2 regions of the Alteromonas sp. ABV4_150 genome follow, and region 1 is predicted to be linked to the other one. Evidence: riboswitches for the same ligand, from Rfam matches in the RefSeq annotation. Region 1 holds a riboswitch; the other holds the start of a gene.
The links. A riboswitch is a leader RNA that binds a small molecule or an ion and turns the genes downstream of it on or off. The one in region 1 is predicted to bind thiamine pyrophosphate.

Region 1 (7,631 bases):
CCGTGAAACGCCTATTATGATGGCACACGGTGACCAAGATGAAGTAGTACCGGTATTTATGGGCAATGCGGCATTTAAAACGATAAATGAGAGCGGTTTTAACGCTACTTGGCAGACGTATACAATGCAGCATAATGTCTGCATGCAAGAACTAAACGATATAAGCGCTTGGCTTCAGAAGGTTTTAAATTAAGTTTTTTGAGGCATTATCCAGTTTGGTTTCAGTGTGATAGCTAGCTACACCAAGACTAGTTATCGCACTGCGTCGAGCGCCGCCCCGACTATTACATTTACATCCACGGGTTGCACATATGGTTTGTAACTGAACGCCAAAAGCAATATGTTTTAAACATCATGCTATTCTGCAACCTGGTTTCTGCCCCCATTTTTTGCCTTATAAAGATTATCATCGGCTTGTTTTAAGCTAGCGTGCAGCTTGTCGTCGGTAAGCGCGGTAGCCACGCCAAAGCTGGCCGTTATGTTATGGTTGATGTCACCTTCCGTAAATGAGTTCTCTTCAACTACCTTTCTCATCTTCTCGGCAAGTTTTACACCTTGGCTCAAAGGCGCTAGAGGAAAGAGTACTAAGAATTCTTCTCCTCCGGTGCGCGCAACAATATCAGACGCTCTAACCGCACTTTTGATGATGTTAGTGAAGTGGATTAGTACCTCATCACCGATATCATGCCCGTAAGTGTCGTTAATCTTCTTGAAGTGGTCTATATCGACAACCACTGCGGTTAGGGGGAAATAGGCGCCTGGGTCTTTCAGAGCGCGTTCAAAAAAGACGGTTTCTAGAAAACGTCTATTCGGTAACTTGGTGAGGGGGTCAGTATTAGCCTGTCTCATGCGCTCTAAGTTTTCACGCAGCATTTCTTTTCGGCTTTTGTGCCAGAAATTTTCACCAATAAAGGCAACGCAAATAAAGCAAAAGGTTGCAATCAAAAACCGAGAAACATGTTCATCAGGGTATTTCGCAACGATGACATCTTGGTTGTAGAGCATATAGATAGCAAGCACCATAGTGACTGCAACATAGACCATGGCTGGCTTGAATCGCACCACTATTATTTGAATAAATATCAGAGGGAAAATGAAATATAGACCTGTGCTATTCAATCCTCCGGTATAAACCAGAGCATTAATAGTAAATAAAACGATAACCCCTGCGACATAATAAAAGACGTCACTTTTCGGAAAAATATGCGACAGCGCAACATTGAGATAAATCACCGAAGCAGAGGTAGCTAAAGCGCCTACTAACAATGGGTTATCCGTGCCCCAGTTAAGCCATGCCATGAACGCCATAATGGTCGCCCCGACGTAGGAAATGAAGTACAGCGTCAACCTGCGCCTTTTTTCTTCAGCCTCATCTTGCTGTGCGTTTCTTAGCAATTGTCCTACTGGCGTGTTGTCCATACTAACAACTGTACTCCCCAAATTTATAAGCACACTATTTCATCGTTGTAATCATAGACGTATATTTGCACAAAAACCAAGTAGAAAACTGCGCCTAATTTCAAACATTAGCGCAGAAAATGCGTATACTACGAGGTATCTCGTATAGCGTTGTGTTACAACGTTTAAGTTTCTTTTTTACAGAGTTTGGAATAGCCATGAGTCACCTCAACACTACCCGCACCGTTCGAATTGCTACTAGAAAAAGCGCGCTTGCGCTTTGGCAAGCAGAATATGTGAAGGCAAAATTAATGGAGCATTATCCATCAATGACCGTTGAGCTTGTGCCTATGAGTACGCAGGGCGACAAAATTTTAGATACGCCATTGGCGAAAATTGGTGGTAAAGGGCTGTTCATTAAAGAACTTGAAATAGCCATGCTGGAAGGCCGTGCTGATATTGCGGTTCACTCAATGAAAGACGTACCGGTAGAATTTCCTGAAGGTTTTGGTTTGCATGCTATTTGTGAACGCGAAAACCCGTTTGATGCCTTTGTTTCAAATGATCACGATAGCCTAGACGCGTTACCACATGGCGCAGTAGTGGGCACTTCGAGCCTTCGCAGACAGTGCCAAATTCGCAAGTATCGCCCCGATCTCATCATTAAAGATTTGCGTGGCAATGTGAACACACGCTTAGCAAAGTTAGATGCGGGTGAATACGACGCTATAATTCTAGCTTCTGCAGGTCTTATTCGCCTTGAAATGGAATCTCGTATTCGCATGGCGTTACCAGCTGATATCTCGCTGCCGGCTGTAGGTCAAGGCGCTGTAGGAATCGAATGCCGTAACGACGACGAAGAGCTAATTGACTTGCTGCAGGCATTAAATCATACAGATACCAATACGCGTGTTACCGCAGAGCGCGCCATGAACGAAAGACTGGAAGGCGGCTGCCAAGTACCTATCGGTAGCTTTGCTACCCTTAATGGCGACGTACTTACGCTGACCGGTATGGTTGGGAAACCAGATGGCTCTGAGTTGCTGTTTGCGTCGGCTACCGCATCCCGCGAAAAAGCCACTGACATCGGCATCGAAGTCGCTGAAGCGCTTTTAGAGCAAGGTGCTGGGGAAATTCTTAAAGCACTTTATAACTAAGTTATATTTAGTAGAAGCGCGCCTTCCTAAACACGTGGGAATGCGCAGCAAACTTAAAAGGATGAGAGTTCGATAGAATGCTTCTGTTCACGCGCCCACTGCCAAAATTAAAAGCAAGTGCTTCAGCTTTCGAGCAAGCGGGCATTAACGCGGTAGGGGTAGCCACCTCTGACATAATTGACATCTCATCTGAACGAAAAGCCGCAGCAGAGTATTTAGCTTCCAATACAGTAAACGCAATTATTGTTACCAGCGTATACGCTGTGAGTAGTGTTATTTCGGGGCTGCGCAACACAGCCACCCCACTCCCTTTGATTATCGCCGTTGGTGATGCCACAGCTCGCAAACTTCAGGCAGGCCTTGAAACGATTTCTTCGGCAAACGTTATTACTCCAAAGGTTCATACATCCGAAGGTATACTGGCAATGCATCAACTTAATGAGGCAAACTGCCAGCATGTCGTTATTATTAAAGGTGAAGGTGGGCGAGACGCCATAGCAAAAGGGTTAGACGAAAACGGTATTTTAGTAAATAGCTTTTGCGTTTACAAAAGAGAGCAACTTACACGCCCAATTTACACAAAACGGTGGAAAATGGGCGAAGTTAGCGGCATTATCGCTACAAGCGAAGCAATGGCACTGCAATTGATAGAACAATTTGGTAACGCTTTGTTAGCCTTTAAATGGTTAACAGTGAGTGACCGAGTCGCCCAAACCCTTAACAGCAAAGGTGTTAAAGAGGTAGCGGTTTGTCAGCGAGCCACCGATCAGGCACTCATCGCCTGGGTAAAGGATAACTGGGAGTATTGAATGGCCAACAATAACGAAAATAGCCCACAAAAAGAGGAACTCGTAAAAGTGGAAGCTGAAAAAGAAGTAATTGAGTCTTCTGCCACGCAGAGTGAATCGACTGAATCTGGCGCTAAGAAAAATAAATCATCAGGCAATGGCTTGCTATGGTTTGTTGTAATCATTTTATTCTTCGCCGTAATAGGTATGGCTGGCACAGGCTACTGGTATTACATGCAGCAGCAGTCAGTAAGTGCAGACGCTGTTACCGCCCAGCAAACTAACACCGCTAAACTAAATACGATTGAGCGTGAGCGTAGCAATATTCTCGCGTCTCTAGAAGCAGTGTCGCGAACGAATAAAGCCTTACAAAATACGGTAGATGAACTTAAGTCTGAAAACGAGAAACTTAGCTTACAGACCGAGTCTACGCTTCAACAGCTTAACAATATGGAAGGTCGCCGCCCAGCCGACTGGCTAATAGCAGAAGCTGACTATTTAGTTCGCATGGCGGGCCGAAAGCTTTGGCTTGAAAACGATGTTCGCACAGCAATATTGCTACTGGTTAATGCAGATAAGCGTTTAAAATCATTGGCTGATCCGTCGGTGCTACCCGTTCGCGCTAGCCTAGCTGAAGATATTCAAACGCTACAGCAGCTAAACCCTGTATCGCAAAGTTCGGTGGCACTAGCCCTTACCGGCATGATTGCGCAAATCGACAAGCTCCCGTTGGATACCTTCGAGAAACCAGAAGATGCTAGCGCAGAAGACACCACCTTGTCAGAGTCGGCTGACGATTGGCAAGACAACCTTGCGAAGGTGTGGCGTTCGTTAGTAAATGATTTTCTTACCGTTAAGACCATTGAAGGCCCGGTTGAGCCGGTACTTTCATTGGAAGCGCAGTTCTTGGCAAAAGAGCAGCTTCGTCTTCAGCTTATGCATGCACAAACCGCCGCGCTTCAAGGCGATGCGGGTCTTTACAGCCAATCGCTTCAGTACGCACAAACGCTGCTTATTGAAAAATACGATACTGAAAAAAGCCAAGTAACCGGTTTTGTTGATGCACTTCAAAACCTGATTGCTACCGATGTTTCGCGCCCGATTCCTACAGAGCTAGCGTCACAAAAACCGCTAGAGCGTTTACTGGATAGCCGTGTTAAGCAGGCGTTTGGACAAGGAGCAAGTGCACTATGAAATGGTTAGCTATTGCCCTTGCGGTATTAGCCGCATTCGTTGTTGCGCTTATTGTTGGTCCAATGATACTTGGCGACAAAGGTTACGTACTTATTTCCCTAGGTAGCACAGCTATTGAAATGACCGTGATCAGTTTTTGTATTTTGGTTATTGGTGCCGTTATTGCTTGGTATGTGTTATCCCGTTTTGTTCTGTGGGCGTTAAGCTTAATTACAGGCTCGCATAAATGGTTCGGCACCTTAGGTGAACGTAAACGCAAGCGCGCATTTTACGATGGCTTGCACGCCATGGCCGCAGGTGATTTTGATTCGGCACAAAAAGCATTAGGCAAAACCACCAATGGTGATTTTGAAGGCGTAAACTATTTGGCCTCGGCGCAAATTGCTTTTGCCAACGACGACCTAGCTAAAGCCCGTTATTTTCTGGTTCAGGCCACGGACTTTCCGAAAGCGAAAGTAGCGGCAACGGTAATGCATGCTCGCATTGATGTAGCTGAAGAAAAGTTTGATGCAGCACTCGAAAAGCTTAATGAACTAGACGAGCAAGATCGTGACAACAAGCAGGTTGTGAAGCTAAAAGCGCAAATTCTTGCCAAGCTAGGTAAGTGGCAGGTGCTTCAAGAGAATTTATCAGGCTGGCGTAAAGCTTTGCCTAAAGATGACTACACCGCGTGGAGCCAACGTATTGCTAAAGGTAAGTTTGCAGAAATTGCCAGTAAACAAGGTGCTGTTGAGCTTAAATCATACTGGGACACCCTGCCTCGAAAATTACGTCACGACGACGCTTATCGCGCCGCTTATATTCAGCAATTGCTTGACCAAGGTATGCATGCCGACGCTCAAAATTTGTTAGTTGAATGGCAAAAACGGGGCCCGAACAGCGCTCTATTCCCGCTGTTCACGCAGCTTAATATTCCTGACGCATCACCATCATTACGTCTACTTGAAAGCTGGATAAAGCAAGACGAAGAAAACGTTGAGCTTTATTCCACGCTAGGTCAAGTGGCGTTCAACTCTGGCGACGATGTGTTGGCGGAAAAAGCATTGCTTAAAGCCACTAAAATGCAGTCGCGCAAAGAAGATTTATTGCTGCTATCTGCCATTAGTGAACGCAAGCATGACACAGCTACCGCACTTCAGCTTTACAAAGAAGGACAGCAACTAGCTAGCTAAATGAATATTCGTTTAGCTTTCTAGTAACACTTGTAATCCAACTAAAGTTGAAGATATAGTAAAAAGGAATTCTCAATTCGGGTTGTTTCAACCACAACCCGAATTGACTTAAACAACTTGTCGGAGTGCTTCACTGGTAACCCAGTAAGCTGAGACCGCGAAAGTGGGATCCGTAGAACCTGATCAGGCTAGTACCTGCGAAGGGAACAAGAAAATACAATGTGCACGATGTTAAGCAACAGTTTGGCATTGTGAAGCAAGGTTAGATTACTTAGTGGTTTGTTTGTTACTTTCATAACAGGCACCGAGCGTTTACTTTGAGATAAAGCATCAAATTTCAATGATGTCATTTCTAACTCAAGGTAAATTGCTTAAGGCCTCAAGAGCAAACATCAATAAAAAGTAACGGGCTCATTCTTAGCTTCTTTACTTTCAACCTCGCTACAGTAGAAGGTTCACTCCTTTTAACACTCACACACTGTATTCTCCTTCACTCCTGACAAGCATTTTTAGAACCTAAAATTACAAGGTAAAATGCTATGTCGAACAGACGCGAACAGCGCCAACAAGCTCAGCAATTCATAAATGAACTAGCGGGCGAAGCTTACCCAAATTCAACACGTCATTACGAGTGTAGCAGCCGCAACGATATCCGTGTGGCCATGCGCCTTATCCACCAGCACGACAGTTTAGTCGGTGGCACCGAAGAAAACCCCATTCTAGAGCCAAACCCACCCATTCCGGTGTACGACACCTCTGGCCCTTATGGCGACCCGCAAGAAAACATAGATGTACATAAAGGTTTAAGCCCGCTTCGCCAGAAGTGGATTGAAGAGCGCAGCGATACCGTTGAACTAGAAGGCGTTTCATCAAGCTTTGCAAAAGAGCGTGAAAACGACATATTTACTGAAGATTTTCGCTTTATCCGCAGCCGCAAACCGTTAAAAGCGAAAGCGGGCAAGAACGTCACTCAGCTTCACTACGCAAGACAAGGCATTATTACCCCTGAAATGGAATATATTGCCATTCGTGAAAACATGGGCCGCCAAGCTATTAAAGATGCGGAGCTAACGCAGCAGCACAAAGGAGAGCACTTTGGCGCGAATTTGCCCGATACCATCACGCCTGAATTTGTTCGCCAGGAAGTGGCAGCAGGCCGCGCCATTATTCCATGCAACATCAATCACCCCGAGTTAGAGCCAATGATTATCGGCCGCAACTTCCTGGTGAAAATTAACGCCAACATTGGTAATTCAGCGGTGACTTCATCTATCGAAGAAGAGGTAGAAAAGCTGGTATGGTCAACGCGCTGGGGGGCCGATACCATCATGGACTTGTCTACCGGCAGAAACATTCACGAAACCCGCGAGTGGCTGCTGCGAAATAGCCCGGTACCTCTTGGCACCGTACCTATTTATCAAGCGCTAGAAAAAGTGAATGGCGTAGCCGAAGACTTAACCTGGGAGATGTTTAAAGACACCCTAATTGAGCAGGCCGAGCAAGGGGTAGACTACTTCACCATTCACGCAGGCGTGTTGCTTGAATACGTGCACCTTACCGCAAAGCGGGTTACTGGCATTGTATCTCGCGGCGGTTCAATCATGGCGAAGTGGTGCTTAAGCCACCACCAGCAAAGCTTTTTGTACGAACACTTCCACGATATTTGCGAAATATGCGCGAAGTACGATGTAGCGCTGTCGCTAGGTGATGGCTTGCGCCCTGGTAGCGTGGCTGACGCTAACGATGATGCGCAGTTCTCTGAGTTACGTACCCTTGGTGAGCTGACCAAAATAGCATGGGAATACGATGTTCAGGTAATGATTGAAGGCCCTGGGCATGTGCCAATGCACATGATTAAAGCGAACATGGAAGAGCAGCTTAAGCACTGTCACGAAGCGCCGTTTTATACCCTTGGCCCGCTT
Region 2 (7,631 bases), 1.4 Mb from region 1:
AGAACTTGTTCGTAAATTCCCTGAAGAGCCACGGTGGTGGACTCAGCTAGGTATGTTCTACTTACAGGTCGAAGAGTATAAGAAAGCATTGTCTTCTTTCGAACTTGCAGATATGCAAGGTTTCTTGAAGAAAGAAAGTGAAGCTAAAGCGCTAGCTCAGCTCTACCAAAGTAATGGTATGCCGTACCGCGGTGCGAAGACTTTGGAAAAGTTCATCAAAGCTGGTGTGCTTGAAGAAGACGCTGAATTAACGGCTAGTATAGCGAATGCTTATCACGCTGCTAAAGATTTCAAAACTGCAGCTAAGCTATATGCGAAAGCCGCAGCAGAGACTTCTGATCCAGAATATTATCGCAAGCAAGGTACCTTGTTGCTTATCGCTGAAGATTACAAAGGAGCGGTTAAAGCTCTCGAGAATGCTCTTGAGCGTGGTATCGAAAATCCGGAAAAAGTGCACTTTACGCTTATGGAAGCGAACTTTTATGCTGGAGATTATCGAGCTGCGTACAAGCACGTTCAAGAGGCTAAAAAAGATCGCTCACTACGTCGTAATGCGGCAGCGTGGGAACCTTACATAAAGGAAAAGGCGAAAAACCGCGGTATTAATATTTAATATCCGGAATTAGCTATGAAAGCCTCCCTTGGGAGGCTTTTTTTTTGCTTTTAGTTTAAGTGTAAGCTTTTAGAGTAGAAAAAAACGTCGTGAAAGTGACTTGTTAGAATGGTGACAGCGTATAACGCATCTAACGGTAATTCACTTAACAGTGTCCAAGAAAGTTACTCGAATGCAGGGCGCAATATTGCTCTAATTGCTGCTGTAGACCCCTTCACACCGTTCACTTTAAAACCGTTTTCTTCCAATACCTCTCTTACGAGCGTCATATTCATATCTGATGCTTCAAATAATGATATGAGGTAACTTTTTGTATTCATTATTTTTATAAGCTTATTGAGTACGTATAGGTGAGCACTAAGCAATTCAGTGCCGCTACTGCACCTGTGTTCTTGCTTGTCACTTATCGCTTCAGGGCGGAGTTTGGCATCGCTTGATAATTTTCTCAGTATGGGCCAAATATCATCTAGCGTTCGCGTTCCTTGGGTAAAGTGGTTTAGCTTGTTTATATAGATTTCTAGCACAGAGCTAGGAAGTTCGTGGAGGTTAAGTGTACTAAGGAAACTCACTTTGAGGGCTAAAGCTTTTTCAACTAGTTCTCCGGTATATTTGTTAAGAGGTAACACAGCCAAAGCGCTTGTTTCACCACTGGCTTTATTAGGTTTTCGACCATAATCAACGATATGGAAGCCATTGCAAGACCAAAATCCATCAAGCCTATTTGTCGCTCCGTAAGACGTTGATATTGCATCAATAGCGCGCTCATGGGCTTTTTCTATTATTTTTTTGATTAATTGGCCGCCAATACCTTTATTTTGAAGCTTTGGGTGAACAGCAATTCGGTTAATTCGCCAATAGTTTTGTGTAGCTGCTTTAAAGTCGACAGACAGCAGTGTTAATCGTTGCGCTCCTAAGTGACCTTTGGGACGTCGCTTTCCTTCTGCTATATCAAGAGCAAGATCGCTTAGGCAGTCTCCGCCTTCTATGTTAATTATTGCTGTAGCAAGTACTAGGTCTTTGACTTTAAAAGTCACGACCAGAACATCTGGACTGTCCATTAGGCGCATGAAATCGTCAGGCGTGGTCTGGTAGTGAGCAAGTGAAAGCAAAGACATGATTTGCTGCAGCATGCTTTCGTCTACATCCTCAAAAGAGCAAATAGTAAACTCGCACGCCGTTATTAGCTCAGAAGTACTGAGTGATGTAAGAAAGGCTATGTTATTTTGTATGCTACTTTTTGAGTTGTCGTTCCAACCAGCATCTGTCACGCAATTATTTTCAAACAAACAGGTTCGATTTAAAAAGGCCTCAATTGGATCGTTTTCGGCCCAACGTAAGGGAGTCGATAGCGTTAGGCGTAAAGTCCCCTTTGGCAAGTTGGGAATGAGTTTATGAATAAACCCTCTTCCTGAGCCTTCGTAGCCTAAAAGTGTTGTGCTTAAAACCCACTGTGGGTTATAGGCAATTATACGTTTGATAACGGGAAGTGGCATGGACGCAGCCTCATCCACTATTACGAGGTCATATTTCTTATCTTCTATGTCAAAAAGCAACTCACTATCGGGCGGAACCCACTTAACTAATCCTTTAGGCGCAGTTTGTTGTTTAGCTCGCTGAGTTTCCAAACTTGCCACTTGCGACATATACATTTTGACGTTCAGGTTGTCTGCTTCTTCAGATTCTGTAAAGCGGGATAAAACATGAGTTACATTTTCACTACGCTCGCTGGTAAGCAGAACATTCTTACCTTCTTTGATAAGGCTATCAATAAATAGGCCTAAGAGGGATGATTTACCCCTACCTCTTGGCGCCGTGATTAGCGCGTTAAGGCAATTAAGCATATATGCTTGATGCAACTGATAGTACGCGTGCTTTTGCTCAATAGAGCGAAATCGGGCATGTGTATGCTCATTGTGAATGGATTCTTGTTTTACAAAGTAACTAGAAATATCGGGAAGAACAGTCTCTATTTCAGTATGAAAGCCCACGTATGGGTTTTCACGCAAGTTCTTAATAAAGCGAGAAAGGTATCGACTACTGTTGAGCGTAAACCCTTCTGATAAGAACGGCACCGATATATTCTCGACCCACTCGTCAGATTTTGGGCAAATAAGTATTAAGCAACCACTACGCTTAACAATACCCGCTACTGCCATAATGTCACCAGGCTTAAAAGAGTCGCGGCAATCCAATATGGCAATGTCACACTCGACGCCAAGCACTTGTTTTCGCATCTTTCCTTTTAAAGCGTTGCCAGTGAGGTTCGAAATACTTAAGGATGACACCTCATCGGTTAAGTTTCGAAGGTTGGATAAAGTAGCTTCACAAAAGCTATTACTGCCTGAAATAACCAACATTCTTCGGTGAAGTAGAGTAGTAACACGTGAGCCATTTTCGCAGTTATTTTTACTGTAGGGGGCAAGAAGCCATTCGCGTAATTGAGTTAGCGCCATGAATCAACTTTTTAGGTATAATCTTCCGCTATATTAGCGATTTATTGTGAGGAATTCGAATGCGCTTTCTTTCTCGGCGTTTAGTTATGCCAAATGATCTTAATTACGCCAATTCTTTGTTCGGTGGCCGCGCGTTAGAATGGATAGACGAAGAGGCTGCCATTTGGGCAATTTGCCAGTTAGAGACCAATTGTTTGGTGACTAAGCATATTGGTGAAATTAGCTTTGAATCACCTGCGATGCAGGGTGACATAGTAGAGTTTGGATTGGAAACCAAGGCGGTAGGCCGCACTTCGATTACTGTAAGCTGTTTGGTGAGAAACAAGGCTACTAAAAAAACTATCTGCTTTGCAGATGACATCGTTTTCGTAAAGGTTGATCCGGATACTCGCCAACCAACAGCACACGGCAAAACGCTAGAAGGGTTAAAAGCACAGACTGACGATGAAGTACGTCGTCTTAATATGAATATTGACGCTGAATAGCCTCGGGCTTTCAATACCTTATATCATATAAAAATTATAACCTTAGCTTGATGTCTTATCTGCTTGACGGCGTGTATCGAACTGGTAGACTCCGTCGCAGACGTTGAGGCTACTATTTGAGTGGCTCAACACTATACCAAGGGGTGTCCGTTTTCGGTCTGAGATCCACATTCGTGGGAACCCTTAAACCTGATCCGGATAATACCGGCGTAGGGATGGTTCACAATATAGCCTTATCACCTGCCGTTAGACCCGGATCTTTTTTCTTAAATAAGAATAAGAGATCCCATGTATAAAACACTTTTCACACTTTCACTGCTTGCTAGTTCCGTTGCGGCCTATGCGCAACAAGTCAATGTAAGTAACACTTCAGATAGCACGCCATCAGATATTGAGCGAGTCGTCGTATCTGGTGATTTTCGTCAAACTACACTCGACCAGTTAAGTGCTAGCGCGACCATTTTAGATCAAGCACGTCTTCGCAGTAGGCAGCCGAGCCATATCGACAGTGTGCTAAACAGTATTCCAAACGTAAACTTTGCAGCTGGTGCGTCTCGCGGCCGCTTCGTGCAAATTCGCGGTATTGGAGAGCGTAGTCAGTTCGCCGAGCCTATCAATCCTTCGGTAAGCTTTATTGTCGATGAATTTGATTTTTCAGGCCTTGCTGCAGCAGGTATCATTTTTGACACGAAACAATTAGAAGTTTATCGCGGACCTCAGGCTACGCTTTACGGTACAGGTGCACTGGCTGGAGCGGTTAAATTATCCAGCAATAACGTGGGTAGCGAAGCGCCAGACTACGTTGAAGCCCGCATTGGTAACAAAGACAGTTACCGCATCGAGGGAGCAACGGGTAACGATATCAATTCCGACTGGGGTTATCGCGTAGCGTTAGTGCATAACCGTAGCGATGGCTTTGTAGAGAATACATTCCTAGATAGAAGCGATACCAATAATATTGACGAAACTGCTTTGCGATTTGCTGTTGAAGGCAGCGTGGATGAACGAACCACGCTCGCACTTTCCTACCGCTGGTACGATATTGACAACGGCTACGATGCCTTCTCACTTGATAACGACAATAAAACACTGTCTGACGAGCCAGGCTTTGACGAACACCAAACCCACGCAGTAAGCGCGCGCTCAACAACGAGTACAGCCGCGGGCGACTTCATACTTATTGCCACTCATGCGTCTCATAATATCGCTTATGGATACGATGAAGATTGGACATTCACGGGCTTTCACCCTTGGGGATACACTTCTTTTGATGCGTACTACCGAGACGTTGAAACGCAAACCGGTGAGGTGCGTTTCGTGTCGTCTGACAGTGCTGCGCTTTTTGACGGTATGACAGATTGGACCTTAGGCATATTCTATAAAAATACAGAAGAAAAGTTACTGCGTCAGTACACATATTTGGATAGTGACTTTGCCAGTGAATATACCCCAACGACTACTGCTATCTATGCTCAGACGGAAAGCCGTTTGAAGGACAACTTAGTGCTTGTAGCCGGAGTGAGAGTAGAAAACTATGACTTCGATTACGCTGATAACAACCAACTTACACGCGCGTTTGACACCACCATGGTTGGTGGGAAAGTAGCGCTTCAGTATACGCAGGGTGATCACTTCTACTACGGCAGCATTTCACGTGGTTTTAAAGGTGCTGGCTTTAATCCCGATAGCCGAGTAAACGATAATCAACGTTTCTTTGAAGAAGAATACAACTGGAACTATGAAGTGGGTGTAAAAGGCCCGTTACTAACGCCTGATCTTATTGCTCGTGCTGCGATTTTCTACATGGACAGGACAGATACGCAGGTAAGTGATTTTGATGTTGTTACCCGTGATGACGGCACGGCCGGTTTTGTTGATATTATCGATAATGCTGACTTAGGCACAAACAAAGGGGCAGAGCTTGAACTAAGCTGGTTTGCGAGCGATGCATGGCAGTTAGATGCAAGTGTTGGTTACCTAAGCGCCACATTTGAAGGGTATACACTAGCAGACGGTACTGAAGTGTCCGAGCAAAGACAGGCTCAATCACCTAAGTGGACGGCAAACCTTTACAGTGAGTACGCACTTACAGACACCATACTATGGCGAGTAGATGTAGACTATAAAAGCGAATACCGTTTTTCTGACGGCCATGATGTAACTGCGCCAAGTACGACTCTGGTTAACTCTGAAATTGTTGTGTTACACGGTGATTGGCAGACCTCATTATGGATCCAAAATGCATTTGACCGCGAGTATTACACTCGAGGTTTTGGTGGTTTCAGCAACGACCCTCGCGATGAATACGCGTTTAACGAACCATATTACCAAATAGGTAACGGTCGCCAGTTTGGTATCACTGTTAAGTACGCGTTTTAAAATAAAAGGAAACAGACATGCAAGTTATGGTTGAACTGTCGTTGTACCCTTTGGTTAACGAATATATTCCGCCTATTCAAGACTTTATTGATAGGTTAAATAGCTATAGCGATATCACGGTGACAACATGCTCTACTAGCACCCAGGTTACGGGGGATTACGCTGTAGTAATGAAAATACTCGGCGACGAAATGCAGAGAACTCACGAAGAAGTGGGGCAGGCTATATTCGTTGCTAAGTTTTTAAATTTCGATGCTATGCAAGCAAGAAAGTCATCTTAATGGCTAACTTCTTTTCAGAGTTTACTTCTCAAATTGCCGCTACTTCATTGTTAGAATGGGTAGCGGTTGTACTTGCCATCGCGTATGTATTATTAGCAGCTAAACAAAATAGCTGGTGTTGGCTGTGCGCCTTTGTAAGTACAGCAATTTACACCTGGCTATTTTGGCAAGTAACCTTGCCATTCCAGTCGGCACTTAACTTCTTTTACATGATAATGGCGGGGTATGGTTATTATCAGTGGTCGAAAGGGGCGGAAGAGGGCGAGGTTAAGCCAGTGCTTCATTGGCCGCTGTGGTTGCACTTGATCATTGTCCCAAGCATGCTATTACTTGCTTGGGGTCTTTCAGAAGTGGCTGGTTCGCAATTTAATAGTGAGTACCTACTATTAGATGCAAGCATTAACTTACTGAGTGTGGTTACCACATTTATGGTGGCACATAAAATTCTGCAAAACTGGGTTTACTGGTTTTTCATTAATCTAGCGTCCGCCTATTTATACCTGCAAGTGGGGTATGCATTGTCTGCCTGCCTGTTCTTAGGCTATGTTGGTTTTGCGGTATTTGGGTATTACCAATGGCTAGTACAATATAAAAAACAAGGTGAACAGGTTGGATATCATCGCCACGCTGCAAAAGGCGCTTAATCTTAGCGAGAGTGCAGAGGTTACGGTACATCCTGCTGGTGCGGTAAACCGTGTTTATCGCGTTCAAGACCCAGCAAATAGCCTATTAAGTTTAAGTGAAGGTAATCCTCAAATTACTGCTCATCAAAAGCTTGAAGATGTCCCCATCGATTTAGCCGTTAAGTGGCTGGGCGATGATGATTTCAGTGGTGTGAAACGCAAACATCAGTTTGCTTTGCAGCAACAGTTGTATGAAGTAGGGATAGCGCCGCAGCCAATTTGGTTAAGCGATGAAGAAACCATCTGGGTAGAACAGTGGGAAAGTCATAATGCAAGCGATGAGCTTTCTTCAACTAGACGTCCTGTACACACGTTGGCTGAAACCCTCGTGCGTATTCATTCGCTGTCTATTACCGCCAAGCCATTAAATCTAATTGCAAGATGGCAGCATTACAGCAATGTTGCAAAGCTTGATACCAATAGTGAGCTTTACTTGAAGGCGCAGGCTCTTGAAAAGAGCGTAATTAAAAGCGAACAAGACGATGAAGACTGCGTGTTGTGCCACAACGACTTATTGATCAATCACCTATTGCTTGATAAAGAGAGCGCAGTCAAGATCATTGATTGGGAGTATGCAGCAATGGGAAATCGTTACTTCGATTTAGCAAGCTGCAGCCTTATCAATAAACTCGACGTGGATGAAAGCGAAGAATTAGTTGCTCACTACGCAAACGTCCTGAATATCGACAAATGCGATGCATTGGATAAATTTAAGCTACATTCCAACATTGTTCATA

Region 2: it holds a riboswitch for thiamine pyrophosphate, as region 1 does, so the genes downstream of both, ACYX4M_RS12320 (TonB-dependent receptor) here and thiC (phosphomethylpyrimidine synthase ThiC) in region 1, are expected to answer to the same signal.

The regions. Positions count from the first base shown of each region.
Region 1 covers NZ_CM149971.1:1,461,981-1,469,611, forward strand. Annotated here, with positions in the region: gene ACYX4M_RS06340 (alpha/beta hydrolase) at 1-193, shown strand, start outside; gene ACYX4M_RS06345 (GGDEF domain-containing protein) at 358-1,419, opposite strand; gene hemC (hydroxymethylbilane synthase) at 1,617-2,555, shown strand; gene ACYX4M_RS06355 (uroporphyrinogen-III synthase) at 2,633-3,364, shown strand; gene ACYX4M_RS06360 (uroporphyrinogen-III C-methyltransferase) at 3,365-4,537, shown strand; gene ACYX4M_RS06365 (heme biosynthesis HemY N-terminal domain-containing protein) at 4,534-5,709, shown strand; TPP riboswitch at 5,821-5,932, shown strand; gene thiC (phosphomethylpyrimidine synthase ThiC) at 6,249-7,631, shown strand, end outside.
Region 2 covers NZ_CM149971.1:2,825,922-2,833,552, forward strand. Annotated here, with positions in the region: gene ACYX4M_RS12305 (tetratricopeptide repeat protein) at 1-613, shown strand, start outside; gene ACYX4M_RS12310 (GNAT family N-acetyltransferase) at 778-3,066, opposite strand; gene ACYX4M_RS12315 (acyl-CoA thioesterase) at 3,126-3,551, shown strand; TPP riboswitch at 3,681-3,784, shown strand; gene ACYX4M_RS12320 (TonB-dependent receptor) at 3,840-5,930, shown strand; gene ACYX4M_RS12325 (hypothetical protein) at 5,948-6,211, shown strand; gene pnuC (nicotinamide riboside transporter PnuC) at 6,211-6,855, shown strand; gene ACYX4M_RS12335 (phosphotransferase) at 6,821-7,631, shown strand, end outside.